DNA from 2 places in the Arthrobacter sp. A2-55 genome. Region 1 is predicted to be linked to the other one. Evidence: riboswitches for the same ligand, from Rfam matches in the RefSeq annotation. Region 1 holds a riboswitch; the other holds the start of a gene.
What was found. Region 1 has a riboswitch for cyclic di-AMP ahead of LPN03_RS05680 (hypothetical protein). Riboswitches for the same ligand answer to the same signal wherever they lie in the genome.
Positions count from the first base shown of each region.

Region 1 (7,752 bases):
GCCGGCGCCGCGAGTTTGAAGGACGGCTCGGCGAAGCTTGCCGCGGGGGCAGGCGAACTGTCCACCCAGCTGCGCAGTGGTGCCGGCTCCGTCCCCGACCCTAACGACGCGGACAAGCAGAATGCCTCCGGAGTCATCGCGGACCCCATCCGGGTGGATTCCCTCTCGCAGGCACGCGCCGCCAACTACGGTTCCGGGCTGGCCCCGTTCTTCCTGGTGCTGGCGCTGTGGATCGGCGCGTTCATGCTGGTGCAGGCCATGCGCCCGCTGACACAGCGGGCACTCGCCTCCAATGCGCCGTCCTGGAAGATTGCCGTGGGCGGGTGGCTGCCGTTTGCCGCCGTCTCCACGGCCCAGGCGCTGCTGCTCTACGGGGTGGTGGTCCTTGGCCTGGGGCTTTCCCCCAGCCATCCGTGGCTGACGCTGGGCCTGCTGGTGCTGGCATCCATGGCGTTCACCGCGCTCATCCAGGGCATCGTGGCGCTGATGGGCACGCCCGGAAAATTTGTGGTCCTGATCCTGCTGGTGCTCCAGCTGGTCTCCTCCGGCGGCACGTTCCCGTGGCAGACCACCCCGGAGCCGCTGCACATCATGCACCAGGTGCTGCCCATGGGGCACGTGGTGGAGGGCATGCGGCACCTGATTTACGGGGCCGAGCTGGCCCCGCTGGTGCCCATCGTCCTGGGCCTGATCGGGTACACGCTGCTGGGCGGGCTGCTGGCCTGGGCCGCCGTCCGGAAGCACAAAACGTGGACGCTGAAAACCCTCATGCCGGAAATCGCGGTGTAGGAAAAGTACACGAAGCGGCCTAGCGCGGCACCACAAAGTTTGTCACGCGCGCATCCTGGCCATCGAGGGTGGCCCAGTCGCCGTCGTGCTCCAGCACGGCAAAGGCGCTGGTGGGGTAGCCGGTGGCCAGGGACATGTAGGCATCCTGGTCCGAGTCCCGGGACGCCAGCCGCAGGGCCAGGTTTTGTATGCCCGGCATGTGGCTGATGACCATCAAGGTGGTGACGGTTTCCGGGACATGGTTGACCACCGACAGCATGGGCAGCGCGCCCGCAGCGTAGAGGCCGTCCTCGAGCTTGGGCGTGGGCGCCTTGTCCCCCAGCTGCTGGCACACCCATGTGCAGGTCTGGCGGGTGCGCAGGGCCGAGGAACACAGGATGAAGTCCGGCAGCACGTTGTTCTCCACCAGCCACTTGCCGGCCAGCGGCGCCTCGCGGTGGCCGCGCTGGGCAAGGGGCCGCTCATGGTCCTCCACGCCAAGCGGAAAGGCCGCCTTGGCGTGGCGCATCAGGACCAGTCTTTTCAGGTGGTGTTCACTCATGGTCAAAGCTTAGTGACTCTTGGGCCAGCACGACGGCGGCCCCCGGCACCTGTGTGAGGGGGCCGCCGTCGTGCTTGGAAAAAAGTGCCAGGCCGGCTGCTAGATCGAGTACTCGGGGGCGGCCCAGACAACCACTTCGGGGTGCTCGTAGAAGCGGTAGCCTTCGCCGCGGACGGTGCGGACGGTGTTGGCCAGGCGTCCCAGCTTGGAGCGGAGGCGGCGGATGTGCACGTCAATGGTTCGCTCATTCGGGACTTCGTCGGCGTTGCCCCACAGGCCCTCGAGCAGTTCATCGCGGCCCACAGTGCGGGTGCCGTTTTCCACAAGGTAGTTCAGCAGCTCAAATTCCTTGAACGTGAGGTTCAGCGTCTCGCCGTCCAGGTGGACCTCGCGGCGGGCCAGGTCGATGAGCACGCCGGAGGGCCGGTGCTCGGCGGGGGCCGGGACGCGCACGGCTTCCTGGCGCTGGCGGTTGGCCACCGTGGGGTCGCCGAAAGTGGAGCGGACCACATCGAGGGCGGAGCCGACGGCGTCCGACGGCGCGATGGCCACGGCCGCGTAGCTTTGGGCCTGCGGCACCAGGGCCTGGGCATAGGCGCGGATGTCCTGGGCCAGCTTGGCCAGGGAGGTGCCGGCCGCTGCGGCCGTGTCCTCGTCCACGCCCACGTACAGCACGAAGCCGCGCGCCACGTTGTCGGGGGCCACGCCGCGCAGCTTGTCGCTGCCGGAAATCACGGGGATGGGCGCCGTCATGGGGTGGGTCTCGGCTGCCGGCACGGCGCGCAGCCGGGCCGCGGCCGAATCGGCGTCGCGGCGGTAGGCTGCCGGGTTGCCGTAGACGGCATGGTCGTCGTGGTAGCCGCGGTTCAGCGGGTTTTGCGCCCCGCGGGCCACGGCCTTGGCGGCATTGCGAACAGAAATGTGGACGTATCCGGATGCTACAGACATTGAACTACCTCGGTGTATGGCCGTAAGCTACGGCGCGAATGCTTTCCTCATGTGTTCCGTATACCGGAACCAAATGCCCCGCCAGGGGCCGGCCACAGGGCCAAAAATGCCTAGTTCGTAAGGGTTGTGAGCTAGGCCTGCATTCGACAACTACACAGGGCCCGTCCAGATGGGTTGCAATGGACAGTTGCTGCGGCTGCAGAATTCACTGAGTGGGTGTTCACACTCGCCAGTGTCCTACGTAATATTCCGAACTTGCAAGTAACAAAGGGCCAAAACGTCCACTCTGTGAGATTTTTGCTCCCATTGTGATAAAGGTAACAACGTACGCTTGGTCTCACATCGGCGGATCGTGACGCCGTGAGTTGAATTTATTGATCTATTTCGCGATTGTGACGTTGCAAAATTCGGCAACATGGCAATTATGAAGAAATAAGTTCACGCGTCAAAAAAGCATGGCTAGGATGCCCTCCGCAAGCCGCTTGCAACGCCGGCCATTTTCCCAGACTTTGACGTTAAGGCAACAAAAGTTCACCCGAAACCCACCCAGCGGCCCCGCCGTCGGGCTCCTCAACGGTGGAGGGCGTGCGCCACCGTGAACGGGCGCAGGCTGCGGAATTGGTCGCGGATCCGCACATGGTTCCGCCGGTTCATCATGACCAGGGCCACCAGTGCGGAGGCGATGGCCACCACCGCCCCGATGCCCAGGGACCAGCGGGCGCCGAATTCGGTGGCGATCCAGCCCACCAGCGGCGCACCGATGGGGGTGCCGCCCTGCAGGACCACCATGTACACGGCCAGGACGCGCCCGCGCATGGCCGCGTCCGTGTTGAGCTGGACGGTGGTGTTGCAGGCATTCATGAAGGTCAGCGCCGCCAGGCCCACCGGGACCAGTGCCACGGCATAAAGGGCAAAGGACGGCATGAACGCTGCGATGGCCACGGTGCCGCCAAAGGCCAGGGCCCCGCCAACTATGTAGAGCATGCGCATGTTCTTGCGCCGGGCGGCCATCAGGGCTGCGGCCAGCGTGCCAATGGCCATGACGGAGCCCAGCAGCCCGTATTCGCCCGGGCCTAGGTGGAAGACGGTGGTGGCCATCAGCGCGTTGGTGATCTGGAAGTTCATCCCAAACGTGCCCACCATGAACACCAGCACCATGATCATCATGAGGTCCGGACGGTGGCGGATGTAGGCAAACCCCTCGCGAATCTGCCCCTTGCCGCGCGGCACTCTGGCAACAGGCTGCAACTCGGAGACGCGCATGCGCCACAGGGAGAAGATCACGGCCACAAAGCTGGCCGCGTTGATCAGGAATGCCGGCCCGGTGCCGAACAGGGCAATCACCACGCCGGCAATGCCGGGGCCGGCCAGGCGGGCCAGGTTGAAGGAGGCGCTGTTAAGGGCGACGGCGTTGGGCACGTCCTCCTTGCCCACCACCTCCGAGACAAACGCCTGGCGCGACGGGGCGTCAAAGGCGCTGGCCACCCCGAGCAGGAAGGCAATGACGTAGACATGCCACAGCTCCACGGTGTGGGTGACCACCAGCAGACCCAGCAGCAGGGCACACAGCCCCATGGCCGTTTGGGTGCACAGCAGGAGCTTGCGCTTGTTGACCCGGTCGCCCAGCAGCCCGGCAAACGGCCCCAGGAAGACGATGGGCAGGAACTGCAGGCCAGTGGTGATGCCCGCGGCTGTGCCGGAATTGTTGGTGAGGATGGTCAGCACCAGCCAGTCCTGTGCCACGCGCTGCATCCAGGTGCCGATGTTGGACACCAGCGCCCCTGTCACCCACAGGCGGTAGTTGAAAACCTTCAGCGCCCTGAACATGGAATTCAAACGGCGCTCATCTCCTGCAGGATGCGGGCCGCTTCGCGCAGGGTCTCGCGTTCCTCCGGGCTCAGCGCCGCCACCCTCTTGGCGAGCCACTGGGTGCGCCGGGACCTGGCCTTGCGCAGGATGGCCGAGCCGTCCCCGGTGATTTGCACCAGCACCTGCCGCTTGTCCAGCGGGTTCTCCCCGCGGGTGACATAGCCGGCGGATTCGAGCCCGTTGACGATCCGGGTCATGGACGGAGCCTGGATCATTTCCCGCTCGGCCAGTTGTCCCACCGTCAGGGGGCCGTGGAGGATGGCCGCGAGCACTGAATACTGGCCCGGGCTGATGTCACGGGACGCTGCTTCGGCGCGGAGCCGGCGGGAGGAGCGCATGATGGCCACCCTCAGCTCGGCAGCCAGTAATCCGGCACCTGCCTGGCGCTTGGATGGCGGAGCTGCCGTGCGGGCAGCCGGGGGCGTTGCTGAGGAAGTAATCATAAGTTGCGTATAGTCCTGGCGTCACTGGTTTCGTGTTTTCTATTACTTAGCATAGGTCATTAGCATTGCTAAGTAAATGTCAGGATGGTCACTCCGTTACCAAAATGTGACTTTTGGGCCTTGCTTCGGTAGGGTGGACTTCGTGCCCGCCGAACCATCCACGGTTCCTTGGCACAAATGGACGGTTCGCCGAGCTCTGCCGCCGCCCATTTCCCGTTCATACCAGACGGCAGAGACGGGGGACCCAATTTTTGCGGGTCTCCTCCATGGAGACCCTTGGGGTTAAGCCGATGACGTGCGCAGCACATGCCTGCGCCGCACGGCCGGATGCTCTAGTCCGTTCCCGACAGCTCACCTCGCAGGCGTAGAGAGGCTATATCCCTATGTCCGCAGCACCCCAGCACGGCCGCCGCCGCGCCGAACCTGTTCGCCCCGTCTCCCGCCGCGAAGCCCGCAAGGCCTCCCACACTGACGCCAAGGTCGCCGGACCTGCCAAGCGCATGGCCATTGTTGCCGTGGCCGGGGCGCTGCTGGCCGGCGGAGGGCTGGCCCAGGCCGCCACCAACAACGCAACCGCCGGCTTGGCCTCCGCGAGCCTTGTCTCCGGCGGCACCCAGGCCAGCGCCGCGCCGTCGGCCATCTCAGCGCCCACAGACGTTGCCATTGACTTTTCCCGCATCCAGGTGAGTTCCACCAAGGCCGCCAAGGCCACTTCCCAGTCCCTCAGTGGTGCGGCCGACGCCGTCACGCCGGTGGCCACGCCGCCGGCCACCAAGGCTGCCGCGCCTGCCCCCACCAAGGCCGCCGCCCCCGTGCTGGTGGACGACCCCGCCGCGGCACAGCAGTACGCCGCCGGCCAGTTGGCCGCGCACGGCTGGGGCGCCGACCAGATGAGCTGCCTGACGCAGCTGTGGAACCGCGAATCCAGCTGGCTGACGTCGGCCGAAAACGCCTCCAGCGGTGCGTATGGCATTGCCCAGTCGCTCCCGGCGGAGAAGATGGCCGTGGCGGGCGCGGACTACCGCACCAACTACAAGACGCAGATCAACTGGGGCCTTGGCTACATTGAGGGCCGCTACGGCAGCCCGTGCGGCGCCTGGGGCCACTCCAACGCCGTCGGCTGGTACTAAACCCCGCGGTGAGTATGCAGCAATGGCGACTTAGGCTGGGCCTAAGTCGCCATTGCTGCATACTCGGGAGGGCGTGACGGCCGGAAAACCGAAACGGTTAGTCGACAACCCCGTACAGGCGGTCCCCCGCGTCGCCCAGGCCGGGGACAATGTAGGACTTTTCGTTCAGGCCCTCGTCGATCGAGGCGAGCACCACGTGGACATTGTCACGTTCCCCGTGGGCGGCTTCCAGCTTCGCCAGGCCCTCGGGGGCGGCCAGCAGGCAGATGCACGTGATGTCCGCGGCGCCGCGATCAAAGAGGAACTTGAACGCCTCAATCAAGGTGCCGCCGGTGGCCAGCATGGGGTCCAGGACGTACACCTGGCGTCCCGTCAGGTCCTCGGGCAGGCGCTCGGCGTAGGTGATGGCCTCAAGGGTTTCCTCATTGCGGGCCATGCCCAGGAAGCCCACTTCGGCGGTGGGCAGCAGTCGGGTCATGCCCTCCAGCATGCCCAGCCCGGCGCGCAGGATCGGCACCACCAGCGGCGTGGGCTTGCTCAGGCCGGTACCGACGGTCGGGGACACGGGAGTTTCAATGTTGACCGGCTCCACGCGCACTTCGCGGGTTGCCTCATAGGCCAGCAGGGTGACCAGCTCTTCGGTCAGCTGCCGGAAAACGGATGACGGGGTGGTCTTGTCCCGCAGGACGGTCAATTTGTGGGCAATCAGCGGATGATCCGCAACCAGTACGCGCATAGATAAAAGCTACCATTGAGCCGTGCCCTCCACGTCGAAACCCAGCCCAATCGAGACCCCCGCCACGGCCCTGCACGCCGGGTGGATGGGCCTGGCGCTGGCGGAGGCCCGCCGTGCCCCGGAGACGGGGGACGTGCCGATTGGCGCCGTCGTCCTGGGGCCCGACGGCGGAGTGCTGGGTGCGGGCCGCAACGAACGCGAAGCCCACGGGGATCCGACGGCGCACGCGGAGGTGGTGGCCATCCGGGAAGCTGCCGCCCGGCTCGGGTCCTGGCGGCTGGACGGGTGCACGCTGGTGGTCACGCTGGAGCCGTGCACCATGTGTGCCGGCGCCATCGTGCTGGCCCGCGTGCCGCGCGTCGTTTTTGGCGCATGGGATGAGAAGGCCGGCGCTGCGGGCTCCGTGTTTGACGTGCTGCGCGAACGCCGCCTCAACCACTGGGTGGAAGTGTTCCCGGGCGTTCGCGAGGAAGAATGCGCGGCCCTGTTGAGGGATTTTTTCGGCGGGCACCGCTAAAGGCCGGGTCTCAGGGCCCGATGTGAACCGGCTGGATTCTCGCCGCACAGGATGCCCGTTCGATTTCCGCCCCCGGGCTTCCCAGGCCCACGGCTCAGCCCGCCGCGTTCAGTGCGTCGATCCGCTTTTGCCGGCTCGACGGCGAGTCCAGGCTGAAGCTGCGGAAGTCGCCCAGGTCCTCGCGGATGAACGCCTCAACCTCCTTGAGCCGCTGCGTGACGGCCTTCGTGGGGGCACCGAAAAGCCAGTGGGCGATGCGTTCCTCGCCGGGGTCGTATTGCCACAGGCCGATGATCCGGCCGCGGTCCACGATGGGGTGGTCGGGCAGGTCTGCCTGCAATGCCAGCCGGGTGCTGCCCAGCTGCCTGCCCGCGTCCTCCTCGGCAAAGTGGCTGGCGGCGTTGCGGCGCAACAGGAACAGCGAATCACTTCCGGCCAGCAGCTGGATTTGCTCATCTTTCGGCGCCACGAAATTTTCACGCTCGTCGGCGTCGGCCGGGAGCATCCACAGCCCGTCCGCCTCGACAGCCCCCGCCCCGGCCAGCGCGGCCTTGGTCTGGGCCACGGTGAATGCGGTGAACCACTGCGTTTCCTTCAGCGTGGCCCCGCCGGTCCAGCCCAGGTACCGTTCCATCAACAGGGCACGGGCCTGTTCGGGGGTCTCCGTGGCGGGCTCCAGCCCCCACGCCGCATATGAATAGCGCTGCTGGTCCAGCCGGCCGTTGACGGGAACGCGCCGGATGCGCCCGTCCGCCTGCAGCAGTCCCAGGACGGCCGGC
Region 1 covers NZ_JAJLOZ010000013.1:22,382-30,133, forward strand. Annotated here, with positions in the region: gene LPN03_RS05655 (YhgE/Pip family protein) at 1-789, shown strand, start outside; gene LPN03_RS05660 (SixA phosphatase family protein) at 809-1,330, opposite strand; gene LPN03_RS05665 (winged helix-turn-helix domain-containing protein) at 1,430-2,278, opposite strand; gene LPN03_RS05670 (MFS transporter) at 2,849-4,105, opposite strand; gene LPN03_RS05675 (MarR family winged helix-turn-helix transcriptional regulator) at 4,111-4,590, opposite strand; cyclic di-AMP (ydaO/yuaA leader) riboswitch at 4,784-4,969, shown strand; gene LPN03_RS05680 (hypothetical protein) at 4,974-5,720, shown strand; gene upp (uracil phosphoribosyltransferase) at 5,818-6,456, opposite strand; gene tadA (tRNA adenosine(34) deaminase TadA) at 6,542-6,973, shown strand; gene LPN03_RS05695 (winged helix DNA-binding domain-containing protein) at 7,068-7,752, opposite strand, start outside.

Region 2 (7,752 bases), on a different contig from region 1:
GGCCAGGGCGGAAAAGTCGGCCACGGGCGGGTCCATCAAGTCCGGACGGCGCGCCAACAGCCACAACAGCTCCGCATCGGGCGCGGCGGCCAGCCGGGAAGTCAAAAGCTGCAGGGTGGACATCAGCTCAACGCTACCCCCACGAGTGCCCCGGCGAAACTACAGCCTGCGGCGGCGGGAAACGGCATGCAGCACACTGGCGCCCATCATGAAGAACGCGGCGGGAAGGCCCAGCATGGCAATCCAGTCGAACCCGGGCCAGGGCGTCCCGCCAGCCCATTTGCCCAGCAGCACGTAGGCCAGGGATGCCAGCCCCGCCACGGCCAGCACCATGGCTGCCGCGCTGAAGGCCTGCCAGGCGCGCTCGCGGCGGGGCGAAATTGGTGAAGGGGTCATGTCCATAACGCTAACAGCGGACAGGTGCGGCACAAAGCGGCCGGGCATTGCCCAACGCGGTAATCTAGAGGGAATAGACCAGCACGCCATGTGCCTGTTTGTACCAGCTGCACATTTCACAGCCCACAGGTACTGCGATTAAACCTCGCGCAGGTGTCAAGCGTGATTCCCACGGATGAAATACACGAGGTAAAGCAAGTGCCGATCGGCAAAGTTAAGTGGTACGACAATGACAAGGGCTTCGGCATCCTGACGGCCGACGACGGCCGCGAGGTGTTCCTGCGTGCCAACGCCCTGGCCCCCGGGACGGGCGAGATCAAGCCGGGCACGCGAATGGAATTTGGCGTGGCTGACGGCCGCAAGGGTGCCCAGGCCATGGCCGCCAAGGTGATTGACCGCGGCCCGTCCGTGGCCAAGGCCAAGCGCATGCCCGCCCGCGACCTGGCCCCCATTGTGCAGGACCTGGTGTCGCTGCTGGAGCATTCCGTAGGATCCTTGACCAACGGCAAATACCCGGAAGGCGACGCGAGCAAGATTGCGGCGGCCTTGCGCAAGGTTGCCGACAACTTCGACGCGTAACGGTGCCCACCATGACCGAACTTCCCACCGATTCCCCCCAGCTGGCAGCCCCTGCCCCGCAGCGCCCCGGCGTGCCGCTCTGGCGGGTGGGCAAGCCGGACTCCTTCTTGGCCGAAGCCGTCGCCACGGCGCGCACGGCCATCCTGGACATTGCCGCCGACGGCGACATTGGCCGCCATGTGGGAGCCCGCAGCGAGGGGATCCGCTGCGTCACCCACCTTTTTGAGTGCAATTTACCCGGCTACACGGGGTGGGAGTGGTTTGCCACGATCACCCGTGTTTCGCGGTCCAAGGAGGCCACGGTCAATGAGGTGGGCCTGTTGCCAACCAACGGCTCCGTGCTGGCCCCGCCGTGGGTGCCGTGGGCCGAGCGCGTCCGGCCCGAGGACGCTGCGGCCCTGGCTGCCGCGGAGGGTCCAGTTGACGGCGGCGAGGAGCAGGCTGATGCCAAGGACGACGGCGGCGATGCGGGAGAGGCTGCTGCCGAGGACGGCGGCGACTCCGCGGACGTTGCCGACGGCGACGACAGTGACGCGGGCACCGACGACGATGACGAGGCCACCGAGGCCGACGCCGTCGCCGACGGCGGCGACGACGACTCCTACTCTGACGGCGAGTTTTCGCGCAACTGACCGGCCCTGTCGACTCGGCAACCAAGCGGCTGTTGACGGGGGCCCGGCCACGGGTCCATGCTTTGCGCATGGATGATGCAGCAGTTGATGTGGTGCGCCGTTTCTATACTGCCGTTGCCGACCGTGACATGGCCGCGGCGCAGGGTTGTTTTGCTGCCGATGCGTTGTGGCACCTGCCCGGCAGCAGCCCAATTTCGGGCGACCACATTGGCTGGGCGGCCATCCGGGACGAGTTCCTGGCGAAGCTTGGCCCACTCTCCGGCGGCACGTTCAAGGCCGAGCTCCTCGACGTTGCCGTGGGTGAGAAATACGTGGTGGCCATCCAACACGCCACGGGGGACTTTGGCGGGCGCATCCTGGACATCACCGGCTGTCAGCTGATGCGCGTGCAGGACGGCCTCATTCACGCCGTCCGCGGACATTACTCCGACCAGGCCCAGCTGGATGCGTTCTGGGAAGAACCGGCCTGACCCTCCGCGGCGCTGAGGAGGCCGAAACGGATAATTGAGCCTAATATATCGGGATCAATTATCCGTTCCGGCCTCCCGGCGGGATGCCTAGAGGTTTTCCACCACGTAGTCGATGCATTTGGTCAGTGCCGTGATGTCATCCGGATCGATCGCGACGAACGTGGCGATGCGCAGCTGGTTGCGGCCCAGCTTGCGGTAGGGCTCGGTGTCCACGATCCCGTTGGCGCGCAGCACCTTGGCAACGGCGGCCGCGTCGACGGAGTCATCGAAGTCGATCGTGACGATGACATTGGAGCGGTCCTCGGCCCGGGCCACAAACGGGGTGGCCACGCTGGAGGCCTCGGCCCAGGAATACAGGCGCCCTGCGGAGTCCGCCGTTCGCTTGGCGGCGAAGTCGAGCCCGCCGTTGCCGTTGAGCCACTTGACCTGCTCGTTTAGCGTGACGAGCGTGGACAGCGCGGGCGTGTTGTACGTCTGGTTCTTGAGGGAGTTGTCAATGGCCGTGTTCAGGTTCAGGAAGTCCGGCACCCAACGGTCCGTGGCGCCAATGCGGGCGGCACGTTCCAACGCGGCCGGGGAGAAAAGGCCCAGCCACAGGCCGCCGTCGGAGGCAAAGTTCTTCTGCGGCGCGAAGTAGTACACGTCCGCCTCGGTGATGTCCACGGCCAGCCCGCCAGCCGCCGAGGTGGCGTCGACCACGACCAGAGCGCCGCCGTCGGCCCCTGCAACGCGCTTGACGGGGGCGGCGACGCCGGTGGACGTCTCGTTCTGGGGCCAGGCGTAAACATCCACGCCGGCCTCGGCTGCCGGCTCGGGGCGTGTCCCCGGGGCGGAGGTGATGATGGAGGAGGCATCCAGGAAGGGTGCCTTGTTGGTGGCAGAGGCAAACTTTGAACCGAACTCGCCAAACGAGAGGTGCTGGGCCTTCTTCTCAACCAGGCCGAAGGAGGCCACGTCCCAGAAAGCGGTGGAGCCGCCCACGCCCAGGATGACCTCGTAGCCGTCCGGTGCCCCGAAGAATTCCTTGAGGCCGCTGCGGACCTCGCCCACGAGGTTCTTCACGGGAGCCTGGCGGTGGGAGGTCCCCAGCAGGGAGGCACCGGCGGCGGACAGAGCAGCCACCTGCTCGGGACGGACTTTGGACGGGCCGGCACCGAAGCGGCCGTCGGCCGGGCGAAGATTGGCAGGGATGGTGAGGGGCGTGGATTCGCTCACGTGTTTGCTCCAAAATTTAAGCGATGGAAGTAAAGGCGCCAAGGGCCTGGTGCCAATTCTGCCGCAAAATGGCGCCCATCCCGAAATGCGGGCCGCATGCCGAAACAATCGGGCTGTGGGTGCCGGCCGGGAACAAAGGACCGTTTTCATCCCTTGTATTAAGCACGATAACGTAGGGAGTCAGGCCCCTGCCCGGAATCTCGCTCAACATTAGGAGGAATCTGACGTGACAGATTTGATTGACACGACGGAAATGTATTTGCGAACCATTCTGGAGCTGGAAGAAGAGAACATCGTTGCCCTGCGGGCCCGCATTGCAGAGCGCCTGCACCATTCCGGTCCCACCGTGTCCCAGACCATCGGGCGCATGGAGCGTGACGGCCTGGTGATAGTTTCCGGGGACCGGCACCTCGAGCTCACCCCCGCCGGTCGGGACAAGGCCACCCGCGTGATGCGCAAGCACCGCCTGGCCGAACGCTTGCTTTCCGACGTCATTGGCCTGGACTGGGCCTACGTGCATGAGGAGGCCTGCCGGTGGGAGCACGTCATGAGTGAACGCGTGGAGCAGCGGCTGTATGACCTGCTGGGCAAGCCTGAGGAATCGCCCTACGGCAACCCCATCCCGGGCCTGGAGGAACTGGGCGGGGAAGTGGCGCCGGAGTTCTCTGCCGGGCTGGTGACCCTGGTGGAGGCCATGGGCACCTACTCCCCGGACCAGTCCGTCACCATCCACCGGCTCTCGGAGCGCATTCAGGTGGAACCGGAGCTTCTTGGCCAGCTGGACGAGGGCGGCCTGCGCCCCGGCGCGCAGATTTCGCTGGCCCAGGTGGGCGAATACATCTCGGTTCGCGTCCCAGGCATCGAAGGCGCCTTGGAACTGCCTCCCGAAGTTGCCTCACATGTTTTTGTTTCCATGAGCTGACTAGCCCTGAAGGCGCCCTCCATGGCCCCGGCGCCAGCCGCCCAGGAGATAACGGAATTATCACGGCGGCCAGATTTACCGTATAGTAGCCAACGGCGCTGTAACCAAAGCGTTACCAACTTTTGACACCGAGCCTTGCCTTCAAAAGATGGTTTGCAAGCAATTCAGGCAAGGACGGGGGAACCACAAGCGGCGGACCCAACAGTCCGCCTTGGGGTGAAGCCCGCAGGCCACGCACTTAAATCCCATCCACGCACTCCGCCAGGACTGCAACGGGATGCCAATGTGCCGGGCGCGGGCCGGATCAACAAGCTGCACTCAGATCCGAATCCGACAGCTAACCTCGCAGGTGCCTTTATAGAGAGGTATTGAGTGTCAGAGGCAATTCAGCACGGCCGCCGTCGCGTGGTTGTGCAGGCCACCTGTGTGCCCGAGGGCGTCCCGGCCAGCCGCCGGGAAGCGCTCGCCGCAGAGCGGGGCAGGGCCAAGCCGCAAACTGCGCACGGCCACCCGGCCCGCTCCGGATCCCGTTACAGGGTCCGTGCCGGCCGAAAGCCCGGCTTCCCCAGTGGCGCGGGGCAGACAGCGGGAATTGTGCTGGCCGCGACAGGACTGGCGCTGGCCGTCGCCCTTCCCTCCGCCGGCGGCGCACTCCCGGCCGTGGACGCCCAACCGGCCCTGGCGGTGCAATCCCTGGTGACAGCGGCCGCGGACGTGCCCATCAGCTTTGCCACCCCGGCCGTGGGCAGCTCGCTCAACCTTGATGGTCAGCTGAAGCAGACACTGCAGGTCGAGGCCGCCAAGGTGACACCCCAGGCAGCCAAGGGGACGCTGTCGGCACCCCTGAAAAACCTGGTACAGACATCGCCGTTTGGAGCCCGCATCAATCCCGTGACCGGAGCCGCAGGAGACTTCCATACCGGCCAGGACTTTGCCATCCAGTGCTCGACCGAGGTATTTGCTTCTGCCGGCGGCACCGTGAGCTACGCGCAATGGCATGAGTTTGGCGGTGGCAACCGGGTGGTCATCAACCATGGCAACGGCCTCTCAACCAGCTACAGCCACCTCAGCTCAATCGGCGTCAAAGTCGGGCAAAAAGTGGAGCGTGGCGACCTCATTGCGCTGAGCGGCACCACCGGCAACTCCACCGGCTGCCACCTGCACTTTGAGGTGCTGGTGGATGACGAAACCGTTGACCCGCAAGGCTGGCTTTAATCCCTCCACAGGGGGTGCCAGGTCACGGCTTTGACACCGCACCGTGACCGGAACGTGACATTGGCGAAAATCTGTTGTACCGTCGTAACCGCGCCTGCTTCGAATCAAGCGGGCGCCCATGAGTGGATTGCCTAGCTCTGCCACTGCTCATGGTCCGTTCGTAACAATCGTCTGGCAGGGGCGGGGGAACCAATATCGGGCTTCGTTTTCACGAGAAGTCCTAGGGGTGAAGTCGCACTACATCCGCACAGAAGATTCGTCTTCAGCGGTGGATGGGAATGCGGCCGGGTGACTCCCATCCGAATCCGACAGCTTACCTCGCAGGCTTTGGGAGAGGATCCTTCTTGTCTTCAAACACTGCCCTTGGGCGCCACCGCGCCGAGGTTGTTAAGACCAGCCCGATCTCCGTCATCTCGAAAGCCGTCAGCTCCAACGTCGGTGGTGTCGGACGCCAGGCCGCTGTAATCGCAGCAGCTTCAGGGCTTGTCCTTACTTCTGGTATCGCAGCAAACGCATCAACCCCCACCGTGGAGCGTGCATCTGACGGTGGAACCACGCTTAGCCTGAACTCGGAGCTGGCCTCCGGCGTAACGGCGGCATCCACAGTAAAGATTTCCTTCGCAAGCCCTGTGGTCACTTCCACGCCGGCTCCTGCTGTGCAGGCACCCGTCGTGGCAGCACAGAGCAACGATGTTGCAGCAGCCCCGGCTGCCGCAGTCGCAGCAACTCCCGCAACCGCAGCTCCCGTCATCACAACCACTGAAGCTCCTGCGCCGGCCGCCAAGCCTGCTGTCAAGAGCGGCATTGGGGCAACCATTGCAGCTGCGGCTTACGCCCAGCTGGGTGTTGCACAGGACTGCACCGCGCTGGCCTCCAACTCCCTGGCGGCCGCAGGCATCAACTTCCACGGCTGGCCGGCGGACTACATGTCCCTGGGCCGCACCGTGGGCCAGGCCGAAGCACAGCCCGGTGACCTCATCTACTACGCAAACGGTGGCGGCGGCATGGCCCACATCGCTGTTTACGTAGGCAACGGCATGGCCGTCCACGGCGGATTCAACGGTTCAACCGTTCTGTACTCCGTGAACGTCGGCTCCGGCCCGGTCTTCATCGCGATCGGCCACTAAGCCAAGCAGCAACCACGTCAAAGGGCCCCGTCACCATGACGGGGCCCTTTGACGTGTCGAGGCTAACCGTCCACCGTTGCGGAGCCGGCCTCCGCAACGCCGACCACCGCAACGCCGACCACCGCAACGCCGGCGTCTTCCGGTGAGGGCTGCCGGTCAATGCTGGTTGCCAGCGGAATCTCCTTCACGAACATCAACAGCACCGCAGCAACCAGCAGCAGCGGCACCATGTAGGCGAAGATCGGCGTCAGGGCGTCGTTGTAGCCGCCAATGATGATGCTGCGCACCTGCTCGGGCAGTTGCCGGACAATCTGCGGCGTCAGGGAATTGATGCCGCCACCCTGCTGGCCGCCGCCGGCGGACATCCGCTCGGTGAGGATTTGCGCCAGCCGGTGGGCAAACAAGCTGCCGACGACGGCGGAACCCAGCGAGGCTCCCACCTGGCGGAAGTAGTTGTTGGACGCCGTGGCCATGCCCACCTGTGAATTGGGGAACTGGTTTTGGACTATCAACACCAGGATCTGCATGCTGGTCCCCAGCCCGATGCCCATGACTGCCAGGTAGACGCAGATGAGCCAAACCGGCATGGCGGTGGTCATCGTGGAAAGCAGCACCAGGGCACCCGCCACAATCAACATGCCGGCCACGGGCAGCCACTTGTACCTGCCGGTCTTGCTGACAAACTGCCCGGAGACGATGGAAGTGACCAGCAGCCCGGCCATCATGGGGATCATCAAAAAGCCCGCTTGCGTGGCGTTGGCACCCGTGACCATCTGCAAATAGGTGGGCAGGTAGGCCAGCGTGCCGAACATGGCGATCCCGGTGATGAGGCCTGCCGCCGTGGTCAGGTTGAAGTTGCGGTCCTTGAAAAGGTGCAAGGACATGATGGGGTGCACTGCCCGGTGTTCGATCCACACGAATGCCGCCCCCGCGGCCAACGTGCCAATGGCCATGCCGATGATCTGTGGCGAGCCCCAGTCGTACTTGGTGCCGCCCCAGGTGCTCACCAGCACCAGCAGCGTGGAGGTGATGCCCAGCACGGCCATGCCGGCAACGTCCACGCGGGCATTTCCGTGGGGGTGCTTGGGCAGGCGCAGGAAGAACACCGCGGAAATGATGGCCATGATGCCCAGCGGAATGTTCATCCACAGGCCCCAGCGCCAGCCGATTCCGTCGGTGAACCAGCCGCCCAGCAG
Region 2 covers NZ_JAJLOZ010000033.1:19,878-27,629, reverse strand. Annotated here, with positions in the region: gene LPN03_RS10860 (helicase-associated domain-containing protein) at 1-123, opposite strand, end outside; gene LPN03_RS10855 (hypothetical protein) at 160-396, opposite strand; gene LPN03_RS10850 (cold-shock protein) at 595-975, shown strand; gene LPN03_RS10845 (DUF3027 domain-containing protein) at 987-1,607, shown strand; gene LPN03_RS10840 (nuclear transport factor 2 family protein) at 1,676-2,077, shown strand; gene serC (phosphoserine transaminase) at 2,165-3,292, opposite strand; gene LPN03_RS10830 (metal-dependent transcriptional regulator) at 3,519-4,214, shown strand; cyclic di-AMP (ydaO/yuaA leader) riboswitch at 4,359-4,584, shown strand; gene LPN03_RS20815 (M23 family metallopeptidase) at 4,587-5,429, shown strand; cyclic di-AMP (ydaO/yuaA leader) riboswitch at 5,572-5,770, shown strand; gene LPN03_RS10820 (NlpC/P60 family protein) at 5,774-6,556, shown strand; gene LPN03_RS10815 (MDR family MFS transporter) at 6,619-7,752, opposite strand, start outside.
Region 2: another riboswitch for cyclic di-AMP. It lies ahead of LPN03_RS20815 (M23 family metallopeptidase); the one in region 1 lies ahead of LPN03_RS05680 (hypothetical protein).